Regions from separate parts of the Pseudomonas sp. GW821-FHT05D12 genome, predicted to be linked through region 2. Evidence: riboswitches for the same ligand, from Rfam matches in the RefSeq annotation. Region 2 holds a riboswitch; each other region holds the start of a gene.
What was found. Region 2 has a riboswitch for cobalamin ahead of AC07SI_RS16805 (CbtB domain-containing protein). Riboswitches for the same ligand answer to the same signal wherever they lie in the genome.
Positions count from the first base shown of each region.

Region 1: it holds a riboswitch for cobalamin, as region 2 does, so the genes downstream of both, AC07SI_RS09975 (CbtB domain-containing protein) here and AC07SI_RS16805 (CbtB domain-containing protein) in region 2, are expected to answer to the same signal.
Region 3: it holds a riboswitch for cobalamin, as region 2 does, so the genes downstream of both, cobO (cob(I)yrinic acid a,c-diamide adenosyltransferase) here and AC07SI_RS16805 (CbtB domain-containing protein) in region 2, are expected to answer to the same signal.

Region 1 is NZ_JBWKSN010000004.1:432,636-442,942, forward strand. Features, by position in the region: gene AC07SI_RS09935 (putative porin) at 1-725, shown strand, start outside; gene AC07SI_RS09940 (DNA repair protein) at 744-1,370, shown strand; gene AC07SI_RS09945 (YbjN domain-containing protein) at 1,390-1,857, shown strand; gene AC07SI_RS09950 (peptidylprolyl isomerase) at 1,854-2,795, shown strand; gene AC07SI_RS09955 (LysR family transcriptional regulator) at 2,846-3,823, shown strand; gene AC07SI_RS09960 (LysR family transcriptional regulator) at 3,938-4,804, opposite strand; gene AC07SI_RS09965 (DUF4865 family protein) at 4,898-5,437, shown strand; gene AC07SI_RS09970 (CbtA family protein) at 5,439-6,167, opposite strand; gene AC07SI_RS09975 (CbtB domain-containing protein) at 6,187-6,399, opposite strand; cobalamin riboswitch at 6,432-6,561, opposite strand; gene AC07SI_RS09980 (histidine phosphatase family protein) at 6,598-7,188, shown strand; gene cobF (precorrin-6A synthase (deacetylating)) at 7,198-7,953, shown strand; gene AC07SI_RS09990 (alpha/beta hydrolase) at 7,965-8,684, shown strand; gene AC07SI_RS09995 (DcrB/PsbP domain-containing protein) at 8,751-9,305, opposite strand; gene AC07SI_RS10000 (monovalent cation:proton antiporter-2 (CPA2) family protein) at 9,378-10,307, opposite strand, start outside.
Region 2 is NZ_JBWKSN010000008.1:120,857-131,163, forward strand. Features, by position in the region: gene AC07SI_RS16775 (fatty acid cis/trans isomerase) at 1-1,152, shown strand, start outside; gene AC07SI_RS16780 (acyltransferase family protein) at 1,217-2,239, shown strand; gene nfuA (Fe-S biogenesis protein NfuA) at 2,299-2,883, shown strand; gene cobM (precorrin-4 C(11)-methyltransferase) at 3,139-3,885, opposite strand; gene AC07SI_RS16795 (cobalamin biosynthesis protein) at 3,955-4,347, opposite strand; gene AC07SI_RS16800 (CbtA family protein) at 4,344-5,048, opposite strand; gene AC07SI_RS16805 (CbtB domain-containing protein) at 5,060-5,248, opposite strand; cobalamin riboswitch at 5,346-5,551, opposite strand; cobalamin riboswitch at 6,399-6,597, shown strand; gene cobW (cobalamin biosynthesis protein CobW) at 6,691-7,752, shown strand; gene cobN (cobaltochelatase subunit CobN) at 7,756-10,307, shown strand, end outside.
Region 3 is NZ_JBWKSN010000009.1:167,653-177,959, reverse strand. Features, by position in the region: gene AC07SI_RS18450 (DUF2066 domain-containing protein) at 334-1,374, shown strand; gene AC07SI_RS18445 (AI-2E family transporter) at 1,418-2,491, shown strand; gene hda (DnaA regulatory inactivator Hda) at 2,695-3,399, shown strand; gene AC07SI_RS18435 (C40 family peptidase) at 3,613-4,242, shown strand; gene AC07SI_RS18430 (C40 family peptidase) at 4,387-4,926, shown strand; gene AC07SI_RS18425 (PQQ-dependent sugar dehydrogenase) at 4,970-6,283, opposite strand; cobalamin riboswitch at 6,383-6,646, shown strand; gene cobO (cob(I)yrinic acid a,c-diamide adenosyltransferase) at 6,726-7,337, shown strand; gene AC07SI_RS18415 (cobyrinic acid a,c-diamide synthase CobB) at 7,334-8,725, shown strand; gene bluB (5,6-dimethylbenzimidazole synthase) at 8,722-9,372, shown strand; gene cbiB (adenosylcobinamide-phosphate synthase CbiB) at 9,369-10,277, shown strand; gene cobD (threonine-phosphate decarboxylase CobD) at 10,270-10,307, shown strand, end outside.

The DNA of each region.
Region 1 (10,307 bases), on a different contig from region 2:
AGATCGGCGCCAACTGGAAGCTCAACCGCGGCAACAGCCTCAAGGGTGCGGTGGCGTACTACCACTTCGACGACATCGAAGGTAAACGCTCCGGCGCCTGCGAACCCTGGGCCGGGCAGCCGGCGTGTGACAGCGACGGCTCGCGCCTGGCCTTCATGCAAAAGGGCAACAGCGTGTTCCTGCTGCGCGATATCACCCCCAACCCGGCCACGCCCGGCCTGACCCCGCAACCGCAGTTTGTCGGCCTGGCGTCCAAGTTCGACGTGCTCGACCTCAACCTGGCGTGGGATGCCGAGTTGCCCAGCGACTTCAAGCTGCGCACCCAGGGCAACTTCATCCACAACCTGGCCTACGACAAGGGCGAGATGCTCAAGCGCAGCGAAGGCGAGATCGTCAACAACATCAACAGCAAGGGCCAGTTCGAAAGCGGTGGCAACGCGCTGATGGTGCAGATGACCCTCGGCAGCGCGCTGGAGATGCGCAAGCGCGGCGACTGGAATGTGCTGGCTGGCTACAAGTACATCCAGCCCGACGCCTTGCCTGACGGTTTCAACGATTCCTCGTTCCACTTGGGCGGCACCAACGCCAAGGGCTATTTCATCGCCGGCAACTACGGCATCGACAAGAACATCTACGCCAGTGCGCGTTGGTTGAGCGCGTCCGAAGTGTATGGCGCGCCGTTCGAAGTCGATGTGATGCAACTGGAACTCAACACGCGCTTTTGATGCGCAGGGAGATGCCACATGAACACGCGAATCTGCGGGCTGTTGTTGCTGCTGGTGGCCAGCGGCGCCTGCGCCGAAGGCATGGAGGAACGCCTGCGTACGCAACTGCGCAGCACCACCCAGCAATTGCAGGCGCTGCAAAGCGAGCAGGCCCAGGCCAGTGCGGCGCGTGTCGCCGCTGAGGCCCAGGCCAAGCAGGCCCAGGCGCAAATCAAGCAACTGACGGCCGAGCTGGAAAAGGCCCGTGGCACGGCCGAGCAACTGGCCGGCCAGCAACAGAACCTGCACAGCCAGGCGCAAGCCCAGGTCGCGGCCAGCCATGAGCAGATCGGCAAGTTCAAGAAGGCGTATGAGGAACTGCTGGTCCTGGCCAAAGGCAAGGAAGCCGAGCGCGCCCGCTTGCAGGCACAGTTGAGTGAACGTGACACACAAGTGCAGCAATGTTCAGTCAAGAATCAACAGATGTACGGCGTGGCGCAGCAATTGCTGACGGCCTACGAAAAGATTGACGTGGCTGAGGTGATGAGTATTCGCCAGCCCTTCGCCAGCAGCGCGCGGGTCAAGTTCGAGGAACTGGCCCAGGGCTTTGGCGACGATCTCTACAAGAGCCGTTTCGATGCGCCCCAGGCGGGCGTCAACCATTGATCACAAGGAAGAACCGCACATGAACGAATTGATCACCAGCGTCACCCCCCAGAGCCTCACCGAGTTGCTGCAGGAAGCCGGCTACCGGGTCAACCAGAGCGAACAGAACGGCATCGTGCAACTGCTCAGCGCCAGCCAGGGCATCGGCTTTGCCGTGCGCTTCGGCAATCCGGCGGCGGAGCAGGGCGGCTACGTGGACTTTACCTACAGCTGCGCACTGCGCGTGCAGGGCGAGTTGCCCGAAGGCCTGGCGCAGGTGTGGAATGCCTCGCGCCGCTTTGCGCGGTTGTCGCTGCAGGGCGAATTCTTGCTGATGGAAATGGACGTGGTGGTGGCCGGCGTCGGCGCCTCGCACCTGCGCAGCCAGCTGGAGTTGTGGGACCGCTTGCTGCAGGAATTCATCGTCTACCTGCGTGAATACAGCCAGCAGGCCGCGCAGTTGCAGGCCCAGGCTGCGGCGGTCGGCGAAGAGGCACCCGTCCTGTGAAGAAGCCAACCCTGATGGTCGGCGCCGGCGCGCTGGCGGTGCTGGTGGTGGCCGTGGCGCTGTGCCTGCGTCCGGGCAGCGACCCGGTGGCCGCCCAGCAACCGGCACCGCTGCTCGATCCGGCGCCGGCCGGGCCCGCGGTGGCGCGCCTGGGCAATCAGCAGATCGACCTGGTCGAACTCAAGAGCGTGCTGGCGAGCCTGCCAGCCGAGTCTCGCGAGCAACTGCGTGGCAACCGTGGCGCGTTGGAAACCTGGATTCGCTCACGGCTGGCGCAAAAGGCCGTGCTCGAACAGGCCGACGCCCAGGGCTGGCGCCAGCGCCCGCAGGTGGAGCAGCAGACCCGCGCCGCCACCGAGCAGATCGTGTTCCGCGACTACATGCTCTCGGTCAGCCAGGTACCGGCGGACTACCCCAGCGCGGCTGAATTGCAGCAGGCCTACGACAGCGGCAAGGCGCAATGGGTGACGCCGCCGCTGTACCGGGTGAGCCAGATTTTCCTCGCGGTGAATGACCCGCAAAACCTCGACACGGTGCGCCGCCAGGCCCAGGAACTGAGCCGCCGGGCACAGGCCGCACCGGGGGATTTCGCCGCCCTGGCCAACCAGTTTTCCCAGGACCCCGAGACTGCTGCGCGTGGCGGTGATTCGGGCCTGCAGCCATTGCAGCAACTGGTGCCCGAGGTGCGCGGCGCGGTGTCGCGGCTCAAGGTCGGCGCGGTATCGGACGCGGTGCAGAGTGCGGCGGGCTTTCATGTGCTCAAGCTCACCAGCCAACAGCCGGCGCGCACCGCCAGCCTCGACGAACTGCGCGAACGCCTGACCCAGGCCCTGCGTGCCCAACGTCAGGAACAGATCGCCAAGGCCTACCTGGAAGGCATGCTCAACACCGCGACCTTGAGTATCGACGGTGCCGAGTTGAACAAAGTGCTGGAGTAACCCGCGACCACCCGCATTGGATGCACCGACCGACAGACAGGGAGTCTCACATGGCATTACTGGAACCGTCCGGCCAACAAGGGCCTTCAACCTATCGCGCGCCATCCGAGTCACGTGGCGCCTGGCTGGCCCTGGCCGCCGAGATCGATCCGGAGGTGGCGCGCTACTTCCTGGTCAGTGCGCGCTGCGGCTGTTTCATGCAGGCCGCGCGCAGCTTGAATATCAAGGCGACGCTGCTGCGCAAGCGCCTGGCGCAACTGGAGGAGCACCTGCGCCATGCGTTGTTCAGTTATCAGGGCAACGGCCTGGTGCTCAGCCGCGACGGCTTGCAGTTGCAGGCCCAGTTGGTAGCCCTGGCCCATGAGCGGCGCCTGCCGGTGCTGGAACAGCCGCTGATTCGCCTGGCGGTGGCCGAGCCGATCCTGCACGACATCCTCGGCCGTGACCTGATTGCCTTGCTGCGCCGCAACGCCAGCGTGCGCCTGGAGATCATCTCCCTCGACAGCCAATTGTCCCTGCAAGCGGTGGACGTCGATGTGGTGGTGTGGCTCTCCGACACCGACGGCCCGGTGCCCGGCCCGAGCTTCGCCACCGAACCGCCACGGGCCCTGGCCCGCCTGGAATATTTGCCGCATATCGCCAAGCGCTATTCGCGCCTGACCACGCGCCCGGACAGCGTCGACGACCTGAATGACTACATGCTGGTGCAATGGCAACCCGATGCACAGGTCGACGCCCTGCAGGCGTGGAACCAAGTGGTGGAGCAACGCCTGGCGGCGGTGGTGCAGGTGCAGGCCTATTCGCTGATGCTGGAGATGATCCGCTGCGGCGCCTGCATCGGTTTGCTGCCGCACTACATGAGCAGTTTCGACCGCGGGCTGGTGGCACTGCCGGGGTTGCTGGCCGACAGCATGCAACGCCAGGTGTGGCTGGCGGTGAATGCGCAGGTGCAGCATGCGCAGGCGGTGCAGATGATTGTCGAGTTGATCGTCAGCACGTTTGAAGGGCGGCGGGAGTGGTTTGGCTGAGTGTTTGTCCGTTGTCCGGGTAGCGGCTGCTGGCGGTCGCGCGCTCACAGCGGGTGTGCCTGGTGGATCGAGGTGCCTGCATCGCAGGCAAGCCAGCGCCCACAGAAAGGCTGATCAGCGTTGCAACACGCCACGAAAGGTCGCACTCAGGGCCCGCAAGGTTTCCCGCGAACGCGTGTCGCTGATGCGGCTATGGAGCACCACCTCACTCACGGCCAAGGCCGGCAAGCCGTATTGCTCGCTCACCTCTACCGCTCCGGCCGGGGCCACGCGGTGGGCGAGGGCAGCGACGCCCAATCCGGCGGTGACTGCCGCACCCACGGCCATCACCCCGCCGCCAACAAATACCTCGGTCCAGTCGATACACGCCGCATCCAGCGCGCGCGTCGCCAGGTGCCGCACGCCGCAGGGCGCGGCCATGGTTGCCATGCGCAGCGGCGTGCCGGGGCGGTGTTGCCAGGTGGGCGCGGCGAACCAGCCAAAGCGTTCCACCGCCAACACTTCGCCGTCCTGGCGCTCGCCCTCATTGCGCACGATCACCGCGTCCAGCTCATTGCGGTCGAAGGCGGCCACCAGGTCGCGGGAGGACGCGATACGTACTTCAAGGATCACCAACGGGTCGTAGGCGGCCAGGCGGCTGAGCCAGGTTGGCAGGTCGGGACCGGCCACATGGTCGCTGATGCCGATCACCAGGCGCCGGGGCGCTTGGCTGCCCATATCGCCCAGTGCGCGTTCGTGGGCATTGAGCAGGGCGCGCGCGGCAACGATAAAGTGCTCGCCCTGCGGTGACAGCCGCACATGGCGCGGCGTGCGCTCCAGCAAGCGATAGCCCAGGCGTTCTTCCAGGCGCTTGAGCTTGAGGCTGATGGCGGCCTGGGAGGTGTCGAGGGCTGCGGCGGCGCGGGTGAAACTGGCGAAGTCGGCGACCAGCACAAAGGCCTGCACGGTGTCGATATCCAGCGGTTTTAGCGCGTCAGTCATATCCAATCCTTATCGCACATATATCGGCTGATATCTTGTTGAAATCATCGGCGCTGCGCAAGCTGAACCCTCAACTTGCACGGGAGCTTCTTCATGTTTGCCAAACAGTATTCACACCGCTTGCCTGCCGACTACGACATGGCCGTGATCCGCCGCCGCGCCGCGCAATTGGGGCCGTTGTGGGATCACGCCGAGGGGTTGCTGTTCAAGGCGTTTATCGCCCAGGAGCACGCAGGCAAAGTGTATGCCTCGGTGTATCTATGGTCCGACCCACTGCAGGCCGCCGATTTTCTGCTCGGAGAGCGCTTTCAGAAGGTGCTCGACAGCTTCGGCCGTCCGTATATCGAGAGCTGGTTGCCGCTGGATGTGCAACGTGGGCCGGCGCAGACCGCGCTGAGTCTGTACCGCGAGGAATGGGCGTTGGAGCCGGGGGCGGACAGGGCGGCGATCCTGGCCGAGGAGAAAAGTCGCAACCAGCAGTTGGCGGATAGCGGCGACACCTTTGCGGTGTTCCTCGCGCTGGATGTGCAGGCCTGGCGGCTGGTACGGATCACCTTGTCGGCCAAGGCGTTGCAGGCGGACCATCCCGGGACGGGCTACCAGGTGTTTTACCTGGCCCATCCCGGGATTTGACTCAGGAGTTGAATCGGGCTTTTGGCTGGCTGAGCTTGCGCTCGGCCACCGCCCCGAACACCAGGCCCAGGGTGGTCCACAGCACCAACTGGATGCCCAACGAGGCCACGCGAAATTTCCACAGCAGCACGGCCGAGAACTGCTCCGGCACTTCGTTGATCACCGGGAAGAGGCTGCCGGCCACTGCGACGATCACGATGTACAGCGCCACGCCGAGGATCGCGCCGCTCCACACGCCACGGCGGGCAATCAGCTTGCGCGCGGCGTTGATCGCGATCACGGCCGCCGCCACCGACACCAGCAGCATCAGGAAGAACAGCCTGGTGCGCTGTGCAATGGTCTGCGGGTCCCCCACCGAAGGCGGGTTGGCCGGGTATTTGAGCCCGGGCACCAGGATAAGCGTCACAAAGGCCGCCAATGCCAGCAGCGCCGCCAGGCCGCGCGGGCCGACCTTGCCGATGCGGCCCAGGGCGTAGGCGAACACCAGGGCGAAGAGGCCACCCAGGGACACGCTGTAGACCACCACGCCGGTGAACAGGCCGAAGGTACTTTGCACCTTGCGGCTCACCAGTTCTTCTTCCGGCGCATCGCCGTGCATCTGTGCCATCTGGTCTTCAAAGGCGATGGCCTTGTCGATCTGCGGCTCGCCGAAGGCCTTGGCGAAACCGAAGGCCAACACGCCGGCGAGCAGGCCCACCAGCATCCCGCGTACGAGTAATTGCCCTGTCATGGTGTGTCTCCCTTATGAATTAATGGCAGGGGAAACCCAGCAGGTGGCGACCGTCGTGCACAAACTCGTGCACGTACATGCCCTTGAACACCGCAGTGGCGCCTTGCTCGGCACCGACGAAGTAAATCGCCAGCATCAGCAGCAGGCCGCCGAAGATCGCCCAGGGCAGGATTTCGCCCAGCGGGATCGTCGGCACATAGACATCAGGATGGGTTGCAGCAGTGTTAGCCATGAGAACCTCCAGGGATGACGCGTCCCGAAATGGATAGCGAAGGGGCTGAAACAGGGTCTGGCTTACGGCTACTGGGCCGAATACAGTGGCGCGACCGCGCCGGAATCGAACCGGCTTCCTCTTTCATGTTCGTTGTAACATGTTGAAACAACTTTGCCAGTCTACGCTGACTGCGCGCTGAAACAGAGTGAAATTGTGATGCAGGCCACCCGTCTGACCCTTATCTGCCATGCCATCACGCCGTTGCAAAAGCAGGGGCGCTTTCCCGATGACGAATCGGTGGCGATGGACTGGCAAGCTGCCGCGTCATCGCTGGCCGGGCGCTACCCGAAAAACCTGCGCCTGCTCTGCGCACCCGAGGCTCGCGCCCGGCAGACGGCGGGTTTGTTCGGCAGTGCGCCGGTGATTGAAGAAGCCCTGCGCGATGGCAACTTCGGCGATTGGAAGGGCCAGGCCATCAGCGAGTTGGATCATGGCCAGTTGCAGGACTGGATGACCAACAGTGCCAGTGCGCCCCACGGTGGCGAGTCGGTCGAGCAGATTTGCGCACGCGTGGCACAGTGGATGAAAACCCTCGAAACACAGCCCGGGCACGTAGTGGCTATCACCCATCCCTTTGTCATCCGCGCCGCGATGCTGTACGTGTTGCAGTTGCCCGTCGCGATGTTCTACCGGATCGACGTCGAGCCACTCTGCGCCACCGAACTGCGCTTCAACACTGTCTGGCGCCTGCGCCTGGAAACTCACGCCTGGCCGCATGAACATGGCAAAATCCACGCCCCGCACTGAGAGCAACCCATGAAACGCATCCTGATCATCGGCATTGGCGCCGGCAACCCTGACTACATCACGATGCAGGCCGTGAAAGCGCTGAACCGCACCGACGTGTTTTTCCTGATGGACAAGGGCCAGAGCAAGGACAAGCTGATCGACCTGCGTCGCGAGATTTGCGAGACCTACATCACCGAGCCCGGCTACCGCTTCGTCGAGGCCGACTGCCCCGAGCGTGTGCGCGGGGATATCGACTACACCACGGCCGTACAGGACCTCAACCGCGACAAGCAGGCGACGTTCGAACGCATGATCAATGAGGAAATGGCTGACGGTGAAGTCGGCGCTTTCCTGGCCTGGGGAGACCCGGCGCTGTACGACAGCACCATTCGTATCCTGCAGGCGATCCTCGCCAGTGGCCGCTGCCACTTTGAGTTTGAAGTCATCCCCGGCATCACCAGCGTGCAAGCCCTGGCGGCCCAGCACAAGGTGGCGCTGAACCGCATCGGCAAGTCCGTCGAAATCACCACCGGGCGCCGTTTGGCCGCAGGGCAGGCGAGTGATGCCGATACCCTGGTGGTAATGCTCGATGCCGAAGATTCCTACCGCAGCGTGGCGGATCAAGGCCTGGATATTTATTGGGGCGCCTACCTGGGCACGCCGGATGAAATCCTGATCAGCGGCAAGGTCAGCGAAGTGGCTGGAGAAATTGAACGGGTGCGCAAGGCGGCGCGCCTGGAGAATGGCTGGATCATGGACACTTATTTGTTGCGCAAACCCTGAGGTAACGTCCCATGCTCAAACTGTTTGCCCTGGCGCTGGCCCTGGTGGCCGGTGCCGCCCAGGCCGATACCAGCCTGCATACCGATTTGCCGCTTTCATACCTGGAACAGACCCAGGGCGATGCGCGCAACCAGCCACTGGTGATTTTCCTGCACGGGTTCGGCAGCAACGAGGAGGACCTGTTTGGCATCAAGGACGCGCTGCCCTCCACTTGGACCTACCTGTCGGCCCGTGCGCCGATGCCGGTCGACCCGCATGGTTTTCGCTGGTTTACCAAGACCCCGGGCGACGGCGAGTACAACGGCGAAACGGCTGATTTGCAGCGCAGCGCCACACTGCTCGAAGACTTCGTGACCCAGGCCACCGCCAAATACCACACCCAGAGTGACCGGGTGTTCCTGGTCGGTTTCAGCCAGGGTGCGATCATGTCCTACGAGGTGGGCTTGCGTAAGCCTGCGTTGGTGCGTGGGATTGCGGCGTTGAGTGGCAGCGTGTTGCCGGTGCTCAAGGCCGAGCTGAAGCCGGATGAACGCCTGAAACAGCTGGCGATCTTTATCGGCCACGGCACCCTGGACCAGGCGCTGCCGTATACGTCGGCGACGCGCGCGAATGAGGTGCTGACGGGGTTGGGGCTGACGCCGGAGTTTCATGGCTATCCGGGCATGCCGCATACCATCAGCGAGGCGGAGGTGCAGGACCTGAAGGTTTGGCTGGAAAAAAGCCTGAACTGACGTTGGCTAAGTGTGGGAGCTGGCTGGCCAGCTCGCACATTTGTTGGTGATGTCAGGAAGATCGGCTCACTTGCCGCCGGTGATCTGCTTCACCAACTCCGCATGCCCCTTCACATCATCGGCCCGCGAGATGGCCTGGATCACCAGCAAATGGTTGCCCGAACCGCCGAGGAAAGTGGAGTTCAAGGTCTTGCCGCCGCCCTGGGTGGCGGTGCTGTCCACCTGGCGCAACCCCAGGCCCTTGAACGTGAGTTTCTTCTCGCTGAGTTTCTTGAAGTCGGGCAGTGCAGCGGTCTGGTCCTTGACGAAGCCGGCCACGGCGCCGTCGAGGAACTGCGTGTCGTTGTCCTGGATGGTAACTCCGTCGTTACGCACGGTTTCGGCGACGATCACCACGCTTTTCGTGGTCTGGTTGGCGTACATCGTGCCTTGGGTGTCGGCGGTGCCATCTTCGGCCTTGCCGGCCGGCAGGGTGTCGGCGACGTAGGCCTTGGGCAGGCTGAAAGTGAACTTACCGCCCAGTGTGGAGAGGGTTTGCGTGGCAGGCTTGGCAGCAGCGAAGGCGCTGCCGGCGGTAAGCGCAAGGGCCAGCAGGACGGCGGTCTTGGTGAAAGTGGCCATGAAGCGCTCCAGGGATGAACGAAATTGCGGCATATTCTGTCAGAAATTTCGCAATATCGTTCATCCGAAGCCTTACACCTTGTCGGACTCCTCCTCGAGCCGATCCATCTCAAACAGTCGCGCCAGTTCTGCACGGGCTTCCTGGGCGGTCTGCATGACCTTGGCCGCATCGTCGTACACCGCGTGTTGGGCGGCGAGGACTTGCAAGTCGTGGTTTTTGAAACGGGTGATGCGCGCATCGGCCTGGGCCTGGCTCAAGCCCAGGCCCACCAGGGTACGGCGGCTCATTTCCAGGCTGGAGTAGAAGGTCTCGCGCACCGGCGAGGCATCCAGGTCCACCAGGCGGTGCACGTGCTGGCGGTTACGCGCGCGGGCGATGATCTTCATGTGCGGGTAGAGGCTGCGCACCAGCTCGGCGGTCTTGATGTTGATCTCCGGGTCGTCCATGGCGATCACGAAGAATTCCGCCTGGTCGACCTTGGCGGCATGCAGGATTTCCGGGCGTTGCGGGTCGCCATAGAACACCGGCATGCCGCCGAAACTGCGGGTCAGCTCGATGGTTTCCACCGAAGTGTCGAGGGCGATGAACGAGATGTTCTGCGCACGCAGGATCCGCGCCACGATCTGCCCCATGCGGCCCATGCCGGCGATCACCACGCGCGGTGCATCGCTTTCGATGGTGCGGTATTCCTCGGGCACTTCCACCGGCTTGACCTTGGGCTTGAACAGCTTCGGGCACACCAACAGCAGCAGCGGCGTCACGGCCATGGACAGGGTAATGGTCAGCACCAGGATGTCGTACAGGTGCGGTTCGAACAGGCCCTGGTCGCGACCGATCTTGAACACCACGAAGGCGAATTCCCCGCCTGCCGCCAGCACCACGCCCAGGCGCAGCGCGCTTTCGCGGTTGAGATCACCGACCATGCGGCCCACGGCGTAGAGCAGCGGCAGCTTCAGACCGATCAGCAGCAGCGTCAGGCCGATCACCACCAGCGGCGAGCT
Region 2 (10,307 bases):
CCCGAGCACGACCTGTACATCACCGATGCGCGTTATCGCGGCCAGGCCACGCCGCTGCTGGCGATGCCGGGGCAGAACGATGACGTCGGCAGCGTGCTGAGCCTGTGGCTGGCCTACCGCGACAAACGCAATGAATACGAGGCCTTGCGCCGCGACAGTTACGCCGATCTGCCGCCGCCGAGTTGGTCGAGCCTGTGGGCCGGCAATGACAATGCCTTGCTGAGTATTTTCCGCCACTTCGACAGCGCCTCGGTGACCAAGGGCCTGATCGGTGAGGTGCCACAGACGATGTGGCTGTTTGACTACCCGCTGCTGGAACGCACCTATTACCAATTGGCGGTGAACTTCGATGTGTTCGGCAATGTGTCGCACCAGGCCCAGACCCGCCTGTATTTCGACTTGATCCGCAACGGTGCCGAGCAGAACTTCCTGCGCCTGATGCCGGCCGACAGTCGCGAGGATTTCCTCGACGACTGGTACCAGAACAGCGGCAAGCTCAAGTTGTGGCTGGACTACGAGGCGATCGACGACGACACGCCCACCGGCCTGCACCTGGATGCCAAGGACCCCAAGCGTGACTTTGCCAACCAGTTGCTCGCGCGATATGGCGACCTGAATGCCAGTCCGGACCCGATCAACCGTTGTGACGGCGCCTTTTGCTCGCGTGACGGGATCGACCCGGCATTGCAGGATGCCGAGCAGGCCCTGAGTCGCCTGACGGCGCGCCCGGCAGCCGGGCTCAAGGTCATCGACCAGTTGCCTGAGGCGACGATGCTGCGGATCGAGACCACCCGCGGCAAGCGCGTGGTCTACAGCATGTTGCGCAATCGCGCGCACAGTAACGTGGCGTTCCTGCTGGGTGAGGCCTACCGCTATCAGCCGGGCCTGGACACCGTGACCATCTACCCCGGCGTGCTCATCAGCTACCCGAACTTCATGTTTAACATTCCTGCGCAGGAAGTCCCCGAGTTCGTCGCCGAAATGGAGCGGGCCAAGGACGCCAACCGCTTTGAGAAGATTGTCGACCGCTGGGGCGTGCGCCGCAGCCATCCGTTGTTCTGGCAGTACTTCCATGACCTGTCGCGCTACATCCACGAAACCACGCCGATGGAAGAGGGTGTGCTGGATATGAATCGCTACGAGAATCTTTGATCGACCTTTGTCCGCCCGCCATGGTCCCAACTTCAGGCATCGGTGTTGGGAAGGGTGGCGGACAATGTTGATCTCGGTACAGGCGCTGCGCGCTCTGGCGGCCTGGACAGTGGTGGGGCACCACTTCATGCAGATTTTCTTCGGCTTCAAGGCGGACACCGCCCTGGGCCGGCTGTTTGTGGAAAAGGGCGCGGCGGGCGTGGACGTGTTTTTCGTGATCAGCGGCCTGGTGATCTTCCTGTCCACCCAGGACAAGGACCTGCCGCCCTGGCGATTCCTGCTCTACCGCCTGTTGCGCATCGTGCCGGCCTATTGGTTCTACACCTTGCTGATGGCCTTGCTGGTGGTGGTTGCCCGGCCAATGCTGCCGGATCAGAGCGTCGATGCGGCCCATGTGCTGATGTCGTTGTTCTTTATCCCTTCCGAGAACCCCGGCGGCTATGGGGTGTACCCGACGCTCAATGTGGGCTGGACGCTGAACTACGAAATGCTCTTCTACCTGCTGTTCGCCTGGGCGCTGCTGTTCCGTCGGCAGTGGCGATTGCTGGTGGTCGCGGCGCTGTTGTTCGCGGTGTGCGAGGCCTGGACGTCATTCGGCTGGATCAGCGAGTTCTACCGCTCGGATATCGTGGTCGAGTTCCTGATGGGCATCGGCATTGGCATGCTCTACCGCAAGGGCTGGATTCGTCCCGGCGTGTGGCTGCCGTTGCTGGGCGTCGCCGCCGCGCTGCTGGCGATCTACCATTGGCCGGCTTCGCCACGGGCGCTGACCTGGGGCCTGCCCAGCGCGGTGCTGGTGGTGGCGTGCATGGCGCTGGAGCGCTTCTTCGCGGACAATCGATTGCTTAAAGTGCTGGGGGACTGTTCCTATTCGGTGTATCTGCTGCACGTGCTGGTGTTGTCCGCCGGTGGTTACGCCGCCCAGCGCTACGGCCTGAACCCGTATGCCGTGCTGGCGGTGTGCGTGGTGATCATCGGCCTGGGTGCCCTGGGCAGCTACCGCTGGCTGGAAAAGGGCAGTTATCGCCTGCTCAAGGGCTGGTTCGATGGCGACCAACGGTCAAATTTATCCCGACAAAAATACTAGGACTTTGTACCTCTGTAATGATTTGGCGTAAACTGCCCGCAAGCCTGTGAGGAGTTTCCATGACTGCCATAACCATTACCGACGCCGCCCACGATTACCTGGCCGACCTGCTGTCCAAGCAGAACACCCCGGGTATCGGTATCCGCGTCTTTATTACCCAGCCCGGCACCCAATACGCCGAGACTTGCATTGCCTACTGCAAGCCTGGGGAAGAGAAACCTGAAGACACCGCGCTGGGGCTGAAAAGCTTCACCGCGTACATCGACGCCTTCAGCGAAGCCTTCCTCGACGACGCCGTGGTCGACTACGCCACCGACCGTATGGGCGGCCAGTTGACCATCAAGGCGCCGAACGCCAAGGTGCCGAACGTGAATGCTGACAGCCCGGTCAACGAGCGCATCAACTACTACCTGCAAACCGAGATCAACCCGGGGCTGGCCAGCCACGGCGGTCAGGTCAGCTTGATCGATGTAGTGGAAGACGGTATCGCCGTATTGAAATTCGGCGGCGGCTGCCAGGGCTGCGGCCAGGCGGACGTGACCCTGCGCGAAGGCATCGAGCGCACCCTGCTGGAACGTATTCCAGAGCTCAAGGGTGTACGCGACGTGACTGACCACACGCAGAAAGAAAACGCCTACTACTGAGTAAGGCGTTCACTGCGAACAAAAAAACGGCGCCCCGTGAGCGCCGTTTTTTTATGCTTTAAATTCAATGGTTTAAGCTATCTATCTGACAGATAAGATTAAGTGTGGGAGCGGGCTTGCTCGCGAATGCGGTGCCCCGGTCACTCAATCAGTTGACTGACACAGCGCATTCGCGAGCAAGCCCGCTCCCACATTTTTGATTTATATTTTATTCATTTAAATCAGTGTCTTATATTTGATTAATGAGGTTGAGCATTAAGGCCGATAAAGGTGTGCATGCCCAGCCCGATACAGCGACGACTCGCTGAAACTGTCACTCGCCAGCACTCGACCCACCACAATCAACGCGGTACGCCTGAAGCCCTTGGCGGCGACCTTTTCGGCAATGTCACTCAACGTTCCCAGCGCCCAATCCTGATCCGGCCAGGTCGCCCGGTGCACCACGGCAATCGGGCAATCGGCGCCATAGTGCGGCAGCAGTTGCGCGACGATCTTCTCCAGGTGATTGACCCCCAGGTGAATCGCCATGGTCGTGCCGTGTTGCGCCAAGCTTTCAAACGCTTCGCCGGCGGGCATGCTGGTTTTGTCGGCGTAGCGGGTCAGGATGACGCTCTGCGCAATGTCCGGCAGGGTCAATTCGGTCTCCAGCAGCGCTGCACACGCCGCCACCGCGGTCACGCCGGGGATGATCTGAAATGGAATGCCCAGCTCGTGCAAATAGCGGATCTGCTCGCCGATCGCGCCATACAGGCTTGGGTCACCGGAGTGCACCCGCGCCACATCCAGGCCATTGGCGTGGGCGGCCTTGATCAGGTCGATGATCTGTTCCAGGTGCAGTTCGGCGCTGTTGACCACCTGCTGCGCCTGATGGCCTTCCAATACCGCCGCCGGCACCAGCGAGCCGGCATAGATAATCACCGGGCAGCTGCGGATCAGCCGCTGGCCTTTGACGGTGATCAATTCCGGATCGCCAGGGCCTGCGCCGATAAAGTAGACGGTCATGGTATTTCCTGTTTAAAAGCGGGCGTGTATGAACATTGTTCATGTTCAGGGCAGGCAATTATCGGGGTTTTAGCCTGCGCAGGCCAATGCAAAAGTCGCCTGGGCGTTTTTTCGGCGGGTGATCAGCAGGCGGGCAGGGCCGCTGGCGAGATGTTCGGCGAGGGCCAGGGCGGCGCTTTCGGCGACGCCATGACAGCCTGTGTGGGCGAACGCGACGGCTGATTTGTGGCTCAGCCGGTTTTCATACACCGCCAGTTGGTCGGCGCTGAAGCACTGCAGCGGCAGCTCAAGCAGGCGGGACAGGGCGATCAGGCCCGGTTCATCCTGCCTGCGGTCGATGCTTGCCAGCGCAGTGATGCGCTGGCGCTCGATCCCCCCTTCGGCGAGGGCGCTGTCCAGCAGGTCCAGCAGGGTGTGAACATCACAGCCGCGCTGGCAGCCCAGGCCGACCACCAGGGTCATGCCGAGTATTGATTGTCGCGGTTGCGGCGGAACAGCCAGGCGCTGATCAGGCCCAGGGCCAGCCAGAACGCCACGTTGGTCAGCTGCGAAGCGATCTTGAACTGCGCTTCCAGGGCTTCCGGGGCCAGCATCGAATGCACTTCCGGCTGCGGTGCGCCGATCACGTGTGGCACCGCCAGGATCGCCACGCCGAGGATTTTCAGCAGCCAGTTGCGACCGAACACGATCAGCGCAATGCCGGCCGCCGTCGAGGCCGCGGTGCCGATCCACCAGATCTGCCGTTGTGCGAGATCGGCAGCGGCGGTGCCTGGCAGCTCAGGCGGCAGGCCCAGGGTCGGTGCCAGTACGAAGGTCGCATAACCGGCCAGGCCCCACAGCAGGCCTTGGGCGGTGCGAGTAGGCGCGCGCAAGGTGTAGAGGCCGGCGAGCATCAGGGCAAAACCCACGGCAACAACCAGGTTGCCGCCGGTGGTGGAGAGCACGCGTTGCCAGCCGTCTTCCGGCTCCCAGGCCTCGGCGTCGTGGCTGTGGGCGGCGGCGCCGTCGGCATGTTGATGTGCCACTTCAGTAGTGGCCGGGGCGTTTTCGAACGTTTCCGCCTGCAAAATCAACGGAGCTACCCAGAAACTTTGCAGCAGGGTCAGCAGCAGGGCGGCCAGGAGGCCGGTGAAACCTGCGGTTTGCGCAATACGCTTGATCATGTCGGCAGGTCTCAGTGGCACGGGAACGCGGCGCTGTGGCGGGTATCGTGGGCAGCGTTGTGCACTGCTTCGATGTGCGAGAAACCGGCGAAATACACCAGGCACGCACCGAGAATCGACGCGCCGATGGCGGCGGTCAGGCGTTGGCTCAGGGTGGCGGAGCTGCTGGCGGTGTGCGAGGTGCTGCTGATGATCGACATGGCGCGTCCCTTCTGGGTGTCAGGGTGAAACGAGCGCATGAAAACCCCGCGAGCCAGGCACGCAGGGTTCTGAACAGCGCCCGCCCACCGCGGGTTTGTTATCTGATTTTTTCGGGCCGGTCTCCGGGCTTGCGAGGGGGCTCCTGGGGGAGTCCTGAAAGCGTCGCCTTCCCATGCCCTTGGCACAGTGGATCTGACGCTTCGCTCGCTTACCGTTGCGGGGGCAGCACCGGACTCGTCATGTGATGACTCACCGGTTTCCCGTTTCACCCTGTGAAGGGCACCCGAAACAAGGTGTGTAGGAGAGCATGGGGGTGGGAGGGGAGTCAAATCGGTTGTGGGGGGTATATCCGATATTGGGGTGATGGCTGGAATTGGTTCCGCCCTTACGGCGGGTCACTTTTGGAAAAGAGCCCCAAAAGTAACCAAAAGGGCTCTTGCCCCAACACTCGGCACCTCGCCTAGGCTCGGTGTGCCCTCACTCCGGCTTGAATCCGTGGGCCGCCGCAATGGGCCATCCTTGGCCCAGTGCGGCTAACCCGGCGTCCTGCCGGGTTACCCACGGATTCAAGCCTGCGTTCGGCCAGCGTGTTTAATGGGGCGCCTAGATCAAGATCAAGGTCAAAAGCGGCTCGCTTCGCATCGTTGGTACGCTTTTTGATCTCTTTAGGAGCCGGCTGCCGGCGAAAAAAACGTGAGGACGCCGCGTTGGTTCTGGTGCTTCGCATCATCGTTAACGACCATCGCAGGCAAGCCAGCTCCCACAGGTTGACCGAGTTCGAGATAAGAATCCGGTCGGCTTTAAGGCCGCCGCGCTTTTGCTTTTGATCTTGATCTTGATCTAGGCGCCCCATCAAACACGCTGGCCGGAATTCGATATTGATTTGGGGGGTAAACCGGCAGGGATGCCGGTTTAGCCGCCCCGCGCCATGGATGGCGCGTGGCGGCGGCCCCCCAAATCAATGTCGGATTACGGGCACACCGAGCGTGAGCGAGGTGCCGAGTGTTGGGGCAAGAGCCCTTTTGGTTACTTTTGGGGCTCTTTTCCAAAAGTGACCCGCTGTAAGAGCGGAACCATAGGCCGCCATTACCGCAGAAACGGATATGTACACCAACCCAACCCCATCATTGACCATCCCCCCACCACTGCGTAGCCTTGCACCCTCGAGGTTCTTCAGCCCAGGCCGAAGCTAAGAAGGGAACGCGGTCCAATCCGCGGCTGCCCCCGCAACTGTAAAGGGTTTATCCGACTGCCACGCCACTGCCACCAGGCGGGAAGGCGCAGCCGGCGCCGGTCGCACGACCCGCAAGCCCCAAGCCAGGAGACCTGCCTCGCAACCGATTTTCCACTTCAACCGGGCGGGGTGATCCGGTGACGAAATCTGCCGCTGCGCGCCGCCGCAGGGCCTATCGTCCCGTATGCCCGCCCCAAAGGGCATCCGATGAAAACACTGGCCAAACTCCCCGTCACCATCGTTACCGGCTTTCTCGGTTCGGGCAAAACCACGCTGCTGCGCCATATGCTCGACAACGCCCAGGGCCGTCGCATTGCCGTGATCGTCAACGAATTCGGCGAGCTGGGCATCGACGGTGAAATCCTCAAGCAGTGCTCCATCGGGTGCACCGAGGAAGAAGCCAATGGCCGCGTGTATGAGTTGGCCAACGGCTGCCTGTGCTGCACCGTGCAGGAAGAGTTCTTCCCAGTGATGCGCGAACTGGTCGCCCGTCGCGGTGACCTCGACCATATCCTCATCGAAACATCGGGCCTGGCCCTGCCAAAGCCGCTGGTGCAGGCCTTCCAGTGGCCGGAAATCCGCAGTGCCTGCACCGTCGACGCGGTGATTACCGTGGTCGACAGCCCGGCCGTGGCCGCCGGCACTTTCGCCGCCTTCCCGGATCAAGTCGACGCGCAGCGTAAACTCGACCCGAACCTGGACCACGAATCGCCATTGCACGAGCTGTTCGCCGACCAACTGGCCAGCGCCGACCTGGTGATCCTCAACAAATCCGACCTGATCAGCGCGGAAGACCTGGCCCGTGTGCGCCTGGAAGTCGCCGAAGAACTGCCGCCGGCGGTGAAGATCATCGAAGCCAGCAGCGGGCGCCTGCCGCTCGACGTGCTGATCGGCCTGGGCGCCGGCTCCGAAGAGCACATCGACGGTCGCCACAGCCACCACGATCATCACCATGAAGGTGAAGACGATCACGACCACGATGCGTTCGACTCGATCTCCATCGACCTGCCGCAAGCCGACGAAGCGCTGCTGCTCGACGCCCTGACCCAACTCGTGGTGCAACACGGCATCCTGCGCGTCAAAGGCTTCGCGGCGATCCCGAACAAGCCGATGCGCCTGCTGATCCAGGGCGTGGGCACGCGGTTCGACAAGCACTTCGACCGCGCCTGGGCGGCCGATGAAGCGCGCATCACGCGCCTGGTACTGATCGGCCAGGAGCTGGATGCGGCTGGCCTCGAAGCGCAATTGCGCGCTGCCCTCAGCGTTTAACCCATGCACCTGCTCAGGACCCAGCCCGGTGGTTTCGTCTCGGACGACAATATTGCCGACCTTGGACAAACGCCCGCCGAACTGGTGATCCTGTGCAGCGGCGACTCCAGCCTGGCGCTGCTCGCCGAAGCCGCCCAGCAGTTGCCCGAGGATTACCCCAGCTTTCGCCTCGCCAACCCGATGCAGGTGCAGAACCATGCCTCGGTCGACCTGTACGTCGACGAGGTGCTGCGCCATGCCAAGGTCATCCTGATTTCGCTGCACGGCGGCATCGGCTATTGGCGCTACGGTATCGAGCGCCTGGTGGAGTTGGCCGAGCGCGGCGTGCAACTGATCCTGGTGCCGGGGGATGATCGCCCCGACCCGGAACTCAGCGGGCTGAGTACCGTTGGGGCGGCGGAACGCGACCGCCTGTGGCACTTCCTGCGCCAGGGCGGCCTGGGCAACGCGCTGGATTTCTACGGTTGCCTGGCGAGCAGTTACCTGGGCCGCAGCTACGCCTGGAACGAGCCGCAAACCCTGCCGCGCACGGCGATTTATCACCCGCACACAGCCAACCCGCGCCTGAATGACTGGCAGGCGGATTGGCGCGCGGAGTGGCCGGTGGCGGCGGTGCTGTTCTACCGCTCGCACCTGCAGGCGGCCAATACCGGTTTTATCGATGTGTTCTGCCAGCGCTTGCAGGCGGCGGGTCTCAACCCGTTGCCGATGGCGGTGGCCAGTTTGAAAGAGCCCGGCTGCCTGACGGTGGTCGAGGACCTGCTGGACGAGGTCGGCGCGGCGGTGATCCTGAACACCACCGGCTTCGCCCAATCCAGCCCGGAAGCCCCGCACCTGCGGCCGTTTCGCCGCAATATCCCGGTGATCCAGGCGATCTGCGCCCAAGACAACCAGCCCGGCTGGGAAGCCAGCGAACAAGGCCTGGGCCCGCGCGACCTGGCCATGCACATTGCCTTGCCGGAGCTGGACGGGCGCATCATCAGCCGGCCGATCAGCTTCAAGGACCTGGCCTGGCGCAGTGAGCGCAGCCAGTCGGACGTGGTGTGCTACCGCGCCGCGCCCGAGCGCATGGATTTTGTCGCCGAACTGGCCCGACGCTGGGTCGAACTGGCGCGGGTGCCGAATGCACAAAAACGCATCGCGCTGATCCTCGCCAACTACCCGACCCGCGACGGCCGTATCGGCAACGGCGTGGGCCTGGATACGCCTGCTGCTGCGCTGAATATCCTGCGTGCTCTGCACGCCGAGGGTTATCCGCTGCCCGCTGAGTTGCCGGAGAGCGGCACTGCGTTGATCCATGAACTACTGGGCGGTGTCACCAACGACCTCGACAGCCTCGACCTGCGCCCCTGCCATCAAAGCCTCGGCCTGGATGATTACGAGGCGATGTTCAACCGCCTGCCCGAGGCCAATCGCCGGGCCGTGCTGGAGCGCTGGGGTACCCCGGACCACGATCCGATGTGCCGCGACGGGCGCATGATGATCGCAGGCCTGCGCCTGGGCCTGACCTTTGTCGGCATCCAGCCGGCGCGCGGTTACCAGGTGGACGCCAGCGCGGTGTACCACGACCCGGACCTGGTGCCGCCTCACGGCTACCTGGCGTTCTATTTCTGGCTGCGCCATACCTACGGCGCCCATGGCGTGATTCATGTGGGTAAGCACGGCAACCTCGAATGGCTGCCGGGCAAGGGCGTGGGCCTGTCGGAAAACTGCTGGCCGGACGCGTTGCTGGGGCCGTTGCCGAATATCTACCCGTTTATAGTCAATGACCCGGGCGAGGGCGCCCAGGCCAAGCGCCGCACCCAGGCGGTGATCATCGATCACTTGATGCCGCCGCTGACCCGCGCCGAGACCTATGGGCCGTTGCGTGACCTGGAATTGCTGGCGGACGAGTACTACGAGGCCCAACTGCTCGACCCGCGTCGGGCGGTTGAGCTGCAAAAGGACATCCTCAAGTTGGTGCGCGAAACCCGCATCGACCAGGAACTTGAGCTCGACAACGACGCCGACGCAGCGGTGTGGCTGCCGCGCCTGGATACTTACCTGTGTGACCTGAAGGAGTCGCAGATCCGCGACGGCCTGCATATCTTTGGTGAGTCGCCTGAAGGCCGCCTGCGCATCGATACCTTGCTCGCATTGCTGCGCATTCCGCGCGGCGATGGGCGTGGTCCGCAATCGAGCCTGTTGCGGGTGTTGGCCAAGGCCTTCGACCTGGGCTTCGACCCGCTCGATTGCGCCCTCGCCGAACCCTGGACCGGCCGCCGCCCCATGGTCTTGCAGAAGATCGACGCGCAGTTGTGGCGCACCGCCGGTGACACCCGCGAGCGCCTGGAGCTGTATGCGGCGCGCTTGATCGAGCAGGCGCTGGAAGGGCCGTTGGAGCAGTTGGAGGAGCCCGGTTGGGAGGATGTGAAGGCCGTTATCGAAAGCCTGCGCATTGTCGTCGCACCGCGCCTGGATGCCTGTGGTCCAGCGGAAATGCGCGGCTTGCTCGACGCCCTGGGCGGCCGTTTCGTGCCGGCCGGGCCGAGTGGGGCGCCGAGTCGCGGGCGCCT
Region 3 (10,307 bases), on a different contig from region 2:
TCTGGGTAACGACCGAGCGGGCAGGGGCTTTTGAACAGCGGCCCAGCCGTTGACGGTCTGCGAAGGCGCGCGATTTTATCAGGCTTGAGGGGCAGCGGCCATCCTCGGGCCGACGGGCAGGGCTGCATATCTGAAAAAAGCCGGTTAAAAAAATGCTAATCGGGTCTGCCATGCTGCGTATTAAGGTATAGCCTTTAATCCGCTATCGTTATGACAGTACGAAAACTTACCGAGACCCTGTGAATGTTTTACCGGTCGCTGTGGTCACAGCCTTGCCAAGCCGAGTTCACGCGGTCTGTTCCAGCCGCTAAATTTGTCGTTCGGGAATCTTCCATGCGTCTGTGTAAATTCTTTTTTGTGGGCTGCCTGTCTTGGGTCAGCCTGGCGAGTCATGCCGAAACCCTCAATGGTCTTTATCAAGTACTTGAACCGGTCAGCAGTCAGTCCCCGCAGGAGCGCGACCAGGCCACCCAGCGCGCCGTGCAGACGCTGGTGATCCGCCTCACCGGCGATGCCAAGGCCGCCGATGGCCCGGGCCTGGCGGCGGTGCGCAAGGATCCGCAGCAAATCATCAGTCAATACGGCTACGACGCCGGCCCGCCGGAAAGCCTGCAAGTCGATTTCGATCCAGTCAGCACCGATCGCGCCCTGCGTGACGCCGGCTTGTCGATCTGGGGCAGCAACCGGCCGTCGATCCTCGGTTGGTGGCTGAACGACTCCACCGAAGGCAGCAGCCTGGTGGGCGATGGTCAGACCGTCGCCCAGGCGCTGCGCCGTGCGGCACAACACCGTGGCTTGCCGTTGCGCCTGCCGCTGGGCGATCTGGATGAGCAGGTCGTTGCCACCGCGCCGAACCTTGAAAGCGCCGATGCCACGCCATTGCGCGCCGCTTCCGAACGCTACGGCGCCGATGCCTTGCTCGCCGTGCACGCGCGCCAGGAAGGCAACCAATGGCAGGCCAAATGGCGCCTGTGGCTGGGCGACAAGAGCGATCAGGGCACCGCGCAAGGCGCCGACACCGCCGCCGTGGCCGATGCGGTGATGTTGGCCGTCAGCCAGAAGCTGGCGCCGCGTTTTGCGGTCAAGCCCGGTGCGAGCGCCGAACAATTGCTGGAAGTGCAGGGCATGAACCTGGAGCGCTACGCGGCCCTGGGTCATCTGCTCGAGCCGTTTGGTGGCCATCCGCTGCGGGTGGATGGCAATCGCATTGTGTATCGCGTCAACGGCAGCGCCGACCAGTTGCGTACCCAGTTGAGCCTGGCCAAGTTGCAGGAGGTGCCGGCCGGCGAGGCGCCTGTCCAGCCGTCAGTGGGGGATGGCACCCAGCCGGCGCCCGCTCCTGAGCCGCAGGCGCAGCTGCGTTTTCGCTGGTAAACGTTCTTCCTTTATATAGAAGCAAAGACAGATGGAGTGGTTTATGGCGGATACGCGTCGTTGGGTGTGGCTTGGCGGACTTGTCCTGCTGTGCGCTTTTGTATTCTTGCTGCATTCGATCCTGACGCCGTTCCTGGTGGCGTTGTTGCTCGCCTATCTGTTCGATCCCGTGGTGGATCGCCTGGAAAAAGCCGGACTGTCGCGGACCCTGGGCGTGGTGACGGTGTTTGCCCTGTTCACGTTGATCATCACTGCATTGGTGCTGGTGCTGGTGCCGATGCTGGCCAAGCAACTGTTTCGCTTGTACGAGTTGGCGCCGCAAATGCTCGACTGGTTGCAACACACGGCCATGCCGTGGGTGCAGACCAAGCTGGGGTTGGCGGATGGCTTCTGGAAGTTCGACAAGGTCAAGGCTGCGATCAGCGAGCACATGGGCCAGACCACCGACATTGTCGGGGTGGTGCTCAGTCAGGCCACCGCATCCAGCCTGGCGCTGATCGGCTGGCTGACCAACCTGGTGTTGATCCCGGTGGTGGCGTTCTACCTGCTGCGCGACTGGGACATCATGATGGCCAAGATCCGCAGCCTGCTGCCACGCAACCGCGAAGAGCGCATCGTGGCCCTGGCTGGCGAATGCCATGAGGTGCTGGGCGCCTTCGTGCGGGGACAGTTGCTGGTGATGCTGGCCCTGGGGATCATCTACGCGGCAGGCTTGATGGCGATCGGCCTGGAGCTGGGCCTGTTGATCGGCCTGATCGCCGGCCTGGCGGCTATCGTGCCGTACATGGGTTTTGTGATCGGGATCGGCGCGGCGCTGGTTGCCGGGTTGTTCCAGTTTGGCGGCGACCTGTACCCGATGCTGGGCATTGTCGCGGTGTTCATGGTTGGCCAGGCCCTGGAAGGCATGGTGCTCACGCCGTTGCTGGTGGGCGACCGGATCGGCCTGCACCCGGTGGCGGTGATCTTTGCGATCCTGGCGGGCGGTGAGCTGTTCGGTTTTACCGGCATCCTGCTGGCGCTGCCGGTGGCGGCGGTGATCATGGTGCTGGTGCGCCATGTGCACGATCTGTACAAGGATTCGGATGCGTATACCGGGGTCGAAGATCCGGACCTGTAACCGTTTCATCACAAACCCGGCCTGAGCCGGGTTTGTTGTTTCTGGGGGCGGGGCGTCAAACAATCTGCGAAAAACCGCCAAGTTAACGCAAACCTTTGATTTTGCTTGTGGTCTGCTGCATTGTGCGCCCGGCGTCACGGGTATAAACTTTGCAAACTTTACACAGAGGCCACTAACGGTTCGTTTGGAGCCGTTCAGTCAGCATGAAACCGATTCAGCTGCCCTTGGGTGTGCGTCTGCGTGATGACGCCACCTTTATCAACTACTACCCAGGCGCCAATGCCGCTGCACTCGGCTATGTCGAGCGGCTCTGCGAAGCCGACGCCGGGTGGACCGAAAGCCTGATCTATCTGTGGGGCAAGCACGGCGTAGGGCGTACCCACCTGTTGCAGGCCGCGTGCCTGCGTTTCGAGCAGATGGGCGAGCCGGCGGTGTACCTGCCATTGGCGGAGTTGATGGACCGCGGTATCGGCATCTTCGATCACCTCGAGCAATACGAGCTGGTGTGCCTGGACGACTTGCAGGCGATTGCCGGCAAGGCGGAGTGGGAAGAGGCGCTGTTTCATCTGTTCAACCGCCTGCGCGACAGTGGCCGGCGCCTGCTGATCGCCGCCTCCACGTCGCCGCGTGAATTGCCGGTGAAGCTGGCAGACCTCAAATCGCGCCTGACCCTGGCGTTGATCTTCCAGATGCGCCCCCTGTCCGACGAAGACAAATTGCGTGCCCTGCAGTTGCGCGCATCCCGTCGCGGCCTGCACCTGACCGACGAGGTCGGACACTTCATTCTGACTCGCGGTACGCGCAGCATGAGCGCGTTGTTCGATTTGCTCGAACAGCTCGACCAGGCCTCTTTGCAAGCCCAGCGCAAGCTGACCATTCCCTTCCTCAAGGAAACCCTTGGCTGGTAGCCGGCCCTTTGTTTTCAGGACTTTCGGCAATTTCCAGGCGTCAGAAAACCCGCGTTTGGGCCGTTTTGGCCACGCGAAAGGCGGGTAAGGGGTGTTAAGGGCTTAGATGTCATAGTCCAAACAAGAAGTCACATAGATCACGATTGAATTTGCAAATCGATGTGATAGAAGGCATAGTCTCGACTTCCTTACATATCAGCCACGGTCGTGCCCATGCTAAATCGCTTCGCACCCCTCGTGCCTCTCGCACTCGTTACCCTGTTGTTTGGTTGCGCCTCCCACCCTCAACAGGTGGCAGAACAGCAAAAACCACAGGTTCAAAATCAGGCAAAATTCGTTGCTGCACAGTCTTCCACTGTTTATGAGGAAGAAGTGGCAACTGAAAAGGAACTGGCCGACTTCGCCGGCAACAAGCCTTACCAGCTTCCAGTCCTCGCCGACAGTATCCTCGAACGCGGCATGTCCCTGATCGGTACCCGTTACCGTTTCGGCGGTACTTCTGAAGCCGGTTTCGACTGCAGCGGCTTCATCGGTTATCTGTTTCGTGAAGAAGCGGGCATGAACCTGCCACGCTCCACGCGCGAAATGATCAACGTGAATGCACCGTTGGTCGCACGCAACAACCTCAAGCCCGGTGATCTGCTTTTCTTCAGTACAGCGGGTCGTGGTCGCGTCAGCCATGCCGGTATCTACCTGGGCGATAACCAGTTTATCCACTCCAGCAGCCGTCGCAGTGGCGGTGTTCGAGTCGATAATCTGGGTGACAGCTACTGGAGCAAAACCTTCATCGAAGCCAAGCGCGCACTCGCCATGGCCCCGACGACAGTTACCGCTAGCAAGTAAACTTAAAGTGATACTTGAAGTTTGACGTGTAAGCGCTAGAATCCCTGGATATTGTTGAAATCCGTTCGCGCGAGCTTTGCTTGCGCGTTCTGGTTTTCAGCGTTCGGCAGCGAAAGCCGCATCCAGACCAGGATTGTTCTGCACATGTCGACCTCGGCCCGCCTGATTCTCATTGTTTGCGCCGCGCTGCTCAGCGCCTGCGCCAGCCGTCCACCGCCGCCCGCTCCCGTAGCGGTGAAACCCAAGCCGGTGTTCAACTACTCCACACAGAATTTTTCGCCTGCTGCCGAAGATGTGCTCTTCCGTGCCTTGGGCCTGGTTGGCACGCCTTATCGATGGGGCGGCAACACGCCGGACTCAGGGTTTGACTGCAGTGGCTTGATCGGCTTTGTGTTTCGCGATGCGGCCGGTATTTCCTTGCCGCGTACCACCCGTGAGCTGATCGTGATGCGCGCGCAGGACGTCAGCGAGCAGAACCTGCAAACCGGCGACCTGTTGTTCTTCGCCACCGGTGGCGGCTCCCAGGTCAGCCACGCCGGGATCTATGTGGGTGAGGGCCGTTTCGTGCACGCGCCACAGACTGGCGGTACGGTGAAGCTGGATACCTTGTCCAAGGCGTATTGGCAGAATGCCTACCTGAGTGCCAAGCGCGTATTGCCAGGCAATCTGGCGCGTAACCCATGACGGACCGTATCACTGTAGGAGCCGGCAAGCCGGCTCCTACCCATCATTTAGCGGCCGACACCCGCCACACCTTGTTCCCCACATCATCTGCCACCAGCAAATCCCCCTGCTGATCAATCACCACGCCCACCGGCCGGCCCATGGCTTTCTCATCCTTGTCGAGGAAACCGGTCAGCACGTCCACGGGCTGCCCCTTCGGCTGGCCAGCCTCGAACGGGACGAAGATCACCTTGTAGCCACTGTGCGGCTTGCGGTTCCACGACCCATGCTGGCCGATGAATGCGCCGTTGCTGAACTGGGCTGGCAGTTTGCTGCCCTCGGCAAACGTCAATCCCAGGGAGGCGGTGTGCGGGCCCACTGCGTAATCCGGCGCGATCGCCTTGGCGACCAGGTCCAGGTTCTGCGGGCTGACGCGCACGTCCACATGCTGCCCGTAGTAGCTGAAGGGCCAGCCATAGAACGCGCCGTCCTTGACTGAGGTGATGTAGTCCGGCACCAGGTCGCTGCCGATTTCATCGCGTTCGTTCACTGCCGTCCACAGCTTGCCGCTTTGTGGTTCCCAGGCCATGCCGTTGGGGTTGCGCAGGCCGGAGGCGAAGATGCGGTGCTCGCCGCTGGCACGATCGACTTCCCAGATGGCCGCCCGGCCCTGTTCCGCATCCAGGCCGTTTTCACCGACATTGCTGTTGGACCCGACGCTCACATACAGTTTGCTGCCGTCCTTGCTTGCCACCACGTTCTTGGTCCAGTGGTGATTGATGCTGCCGCCCGGCAGGTCGACGACTTTGGTGCCGGCCTCCTTGATCGCGGTTTCACCTGGTTGGTAGGGGAAGCGCAACAGCTTGTCCGAGTCGGCCACGTACAGATCGTTACCGACCAGGGTCATGCCGAACGGCGAATTGAGGTTTTCCAGGAACACCGTGCGCGTTTCGGCGACGCCGTCGTGGTCGGCGTCACGCAGCAAGGTGATGCGGTTCGGGCTCGGCACAGCGGCGCCGGCGCGGCCCATGACTTTCTCCATGACCCAGCCACGAATACCCTTGGCGTCATCCGGCTTGGGTGGCGCGTTGGTTTCCGCCACCAGCACGTCGCCATTGGGCAATACATACAGCCAGCGCGGATGGTCCAGGCCTTCGGCGAACGCCGCCACCTGGGTGCCGGCGGCGGCGGTGGGCTTGGCGCCGTCCGGCCAGCCAATCGCCGGGGCGATATTCACGGTCGGGATCAGGGTCTTGTTTGGCTCCGGCAACTTGGGCGACGGCCCGGTGCCATCGGAGACCTGCAAAGTAGAGCTTTCCCCGCAGGCAGCGAGGGTGCCGGCGAGCATGATAAGCAGGGCGAGTCTGGTTTTGTGCATGGTGTTCTCCTTAATACCTGTAAGGGTAGAGGAGGCCGGTCGTAGGATGGTTCAAGTGCAAGGCCAGCTTTAATTGACGCTCCACCCCCAACCCACTAACCTTCGCGGCTTGTTCCAGGTGCTCTGTGACCCATGGGTCGACGGAGTGAAACAGGGAAGCCGGTGAGTGAGCGCACTTGTACACAGTGCTGCCGCGATTCCGGCGCTGCCCCCGCAACGGTAAATGAGTCAAGACGGTGCTTTCTGCCACTGTATCGCGTGCGATATGGGAAGGCGCGCTGTCGGCCTGTCCGAGTGCTCTCTTTATAAAGAGCCAGGGCGCCACTCATGAGTCCGGAGACCGGCCTGGTTCATCCAACAGCATCACGGTGGGCGATGCTTGGCTGTCTGTTTATCCTTTTTCCTGCCCGCCGTTTTTGTCCAGCCCCAACGGAGAGCTGCCATGACCGATTCCCCCGACCGCGACGAACGCCACCTGGCGCGCATGCTGCGCAAAAAAGCCGTGATCGATGAGCGCATCGCCAACTCCCCAAACGAATGCGGCCTGCTGCTGGTGCTCACCGGCAACGGCAAAGGCAAGAGTAGCTCGGCATTCGGCATGCTCGCCCGGGCCATGGGCCACGGCATGCAGTGCGGGGTAGTGCAGTTCATCAAGGGGCGCAACAGCACCGGTGAAGAGTTGTTCTTCCGCCGCTTTCCCGAGCAGGTGCGTTTTCATGTGATGGGCGAAGGCTTTACCTGGGAAACCCAGGACCGCCAGCGCGATATCGCCGCCGCCGAAGCCGCGTGGGCGGTGTCGCGCGAGTTGCTGCAAGACCCGTCCATCGGCCTGGTGGTGCTGGACGAGCTGAACATCGCCCTCAAGCACGGCTATCTCGACCTCGACCAGGTACTCAGCGACCTGCAGGCGCGCCCGCCAATGCAGCACGTGGTGGTCACTGGCCGTGGCGCCAAGCCCGAGTTGATCGAAATGGGCGACACCGTCACCGAGATGGGCATGCTCAAGCACGCGTTCCAGGCCGGTATCAAGGCACAGAAGGGCGTCGAACTTTGAATCAGCCCCGTCATTGCCCGGCTGTCTTGATCGCCGCACCGGCGTCCGGCCAGGGCAAAACCACCGTCACCGCCGCGCTCGCCCGTTTGCACCGCAATCTGGGGCGCAAAGTCCGCGTGTTCAAATGCGGCCCGGACTTTCTTGATCCGATGATCCACGAGCGCGCCAGTGGTGCGCCGGTGTATCAATTGGACATGTGGATGGTGGGCGAGCAGGAAAGTCGCCGCCTTTTGTGGGAAGCCGCCGCTGAGGCCGACCTGATCCTCATCGAAGGGGTGATGGGGCTGTTCGACGGCACGCCGTCCAGCGCCGACCTGGCGCGGCATTTCGGCGTGCCGGTATTGGGCGTGATCGACGGCACTGCGATGGCGCAGACGTTTGGCGCCCTGGCCTTGGGCCTCGCGCGTTATCAGCCGGATTTGCCGTTCGCGGGCGTGCTGGCCAATCGCGTCGGCACCTTGCGCCATGCGCAACTCCTCGAAGGCAGTCTCACCGAAGGCCTGCGCTGGTATGGCGCGCTGTCCCGCGAAACCGGGATCGAACTGCCGAGCCGCCACCTGGGCCTGGTGCAAGCCAGCGAGCTGAATGACCTCGACCTGCGCCTGGATGCTGCTGCGCAGGCACTGGGCAGCAGTTGTGAAGTTGCCTTGCCGCCGCCGGTGACCTTCGCCGCCCCCGAAGTGATCGAGGCCGAGCCGTTGCTGGCCGGCGTGCGCATTGCGGTGGCCCGTGACGAAGCGTTTGCCTTCACCTACGGCGCCAGCCTCGACCTGTTGCGGGCGATGGGCGCAGAGCTGCGCTTTTTCTCGCCGATCCATGACCGCGAATTGCCTGACGCCGACAGTCTGTATCTGCCCGGCGGCTATCCGGAACTGCACCACCAGGCGCTGTCGGAAAATACCTCGATGCTCAATGCCATCCGCGCCCATCACGCGGCCGGCAAACCCTTGCTCGCTGAATGTGGCGGCATGCTCTACCTGCTGGACTCGCTGACCGACGTCGACGGCACCCGCGCCGAACTGGTCGGCCTGCTGCAGGGCGATGCGGTGATGCAAAAGAAACTTGCGGCCCTGGCCCTGCAAAACGTCGAGCTGCCGGAAGGCGTGCTGCGTGGGCACACTTATCACCATTCCCTGACCAGCACCGAGTGGCAGCCGATTGCCCGTGGCGTCAGCCCCAATGGTGGGCGCGGCGCCGAGGCGGTGTTCCGACAAGGGCGTATGACCGCGTCCTACGTGCACTTCTATTTCCCGTCCAACCCGAGGGCGGTGGCGGCCTTGTTTGCGCCCGACCCTGAGGTGGCCAGCGCCGGCAAGCCGGCTCCCACCATTTACCGCGTTGAATCCCCATCCACTGTGGGAGCGGGCTTGCCCCCGATGGGGCCATGACCGACAACGCCTTCCCCCAGGCCGACCGCGACGCCGTCTACCGCGCCATCGCCGAGCGCCGCGACATGCGCCACTTCAGCGGCGGCAGCGTGGCCCCCGAGTTGCTGCACCGCCTGCTCCAGGCTGCACACCAGGCGCCGAGTGTCGGCCTGATGCAGCCGTGGCGCTTTATCCGCATCAGCGACCGCCAACTGCGTGGGCAGATCCAGCAATTGGTGGAAGAAGAACGCTTGCGCACCGCCGAGGCGTTGGGCGAGCGTTCCGATGAGTTCATGAAGCTCAAGGTCGAAGGCATCCATGACTGCGCCGAAGTGCTGGTGGCAGCGCTGATGGATGATCGCGAGCGGCATATCTTCGGCCGGCGCACCTTGCCGGAAATGGACATGGCCTCGCTGTCCTGTGCGATCCAGAACCTGTGGCTGGCGGCTCGCGTCGAAGGGTTGGGCATGGGCTGGGTCTCGCTGTTCGAGCCCCAGGCCCTGGCCGACCTGCTGGGCCTGCCGCCCGGCGCGAAACCCCTGGCGGTGTTGTGCCTGGGGCCGGTGGCCGAGTTCTATCCGGCACCGATGTTGCAGCTCGAAGGCTGGACCGAACCACGGCCGCTGAGTGACATGTTGTATGAGAATGTGTGGGGAGTGAGTCAATGAGTGTGGCCTTGCTGTGTGTCGCTGCAGTGGCGCTGGATGCGCTGCTGGGTGAACCCAGGCGCTGGCATCCGCTGGTGGCGTTCGGCAATTTTGCCGGGCGCATCGAGCAACGTTTCAACAGCGGTGGCCGTGGCTGGCGCAGCCATGGGGTGACCGCGTGGTTTATCGCGGTGGTGCCGCTGACCCTGCTGGCGACCGCCTTGTCGTGGGCGCCGTATATCGGCTGGGTGCTGGAGATCCTCGCGCTGTACTGTGCCCTCGGCATGCGCAGCCTTGGCGAACACGTGATCCCGGTGGCCCAGGCGCTACGCAGCGATGACCTGGAAGAAGCCCGCAAGCGCGTGAGCTACCTGGTCAGCCGCCAGACCAGTAAACTGGATCGCACCGAAGTCGCCCGCGCCGCCACTGAGTCGGTACTCGAAAACGGCAGCGATGCGGTGTTTGCCGCGCTGTTCTGGTTCGTCGTCGCCGGCGTGCCGGGCGTGGTGCTTTACCGCCTGAGCAACACCCTCGACGCGATGTGGGGCTATCGCAACGAACGCTTCGAGCGCTTCGGCTGGGCTGCGGCGAAAATCGACGATCTGCTGAACTACATTCCGGCGCGCCTGGTGGCGTTGACCTACGCAGTGCTGGGCAAAACCCGCCTGGCGCTCAAATGCTGGCGAACCCAGGGCCCGACGTGGGACAGCCCCAACGCTGGCCCGGTGATGGCCGCCGGTGCTGGCGCCTTGGGCGTGGAGCTGGGCGGCGCGGCGATCTACCACGGCGAGGTGCATCAACGGCCGCCACTGGGCGAAGGCCCGGCGGCGGATGCCGATTCCATCGACCGGGGCTGGCAACTGGTGCAGCGCGGCGTATGGTTATGGCTGCTGATCCTATGTGCGGGGGCGCAATTCTATGCTTGAACACGGTGGCCGGCTGCGCAAGGCGGCGAT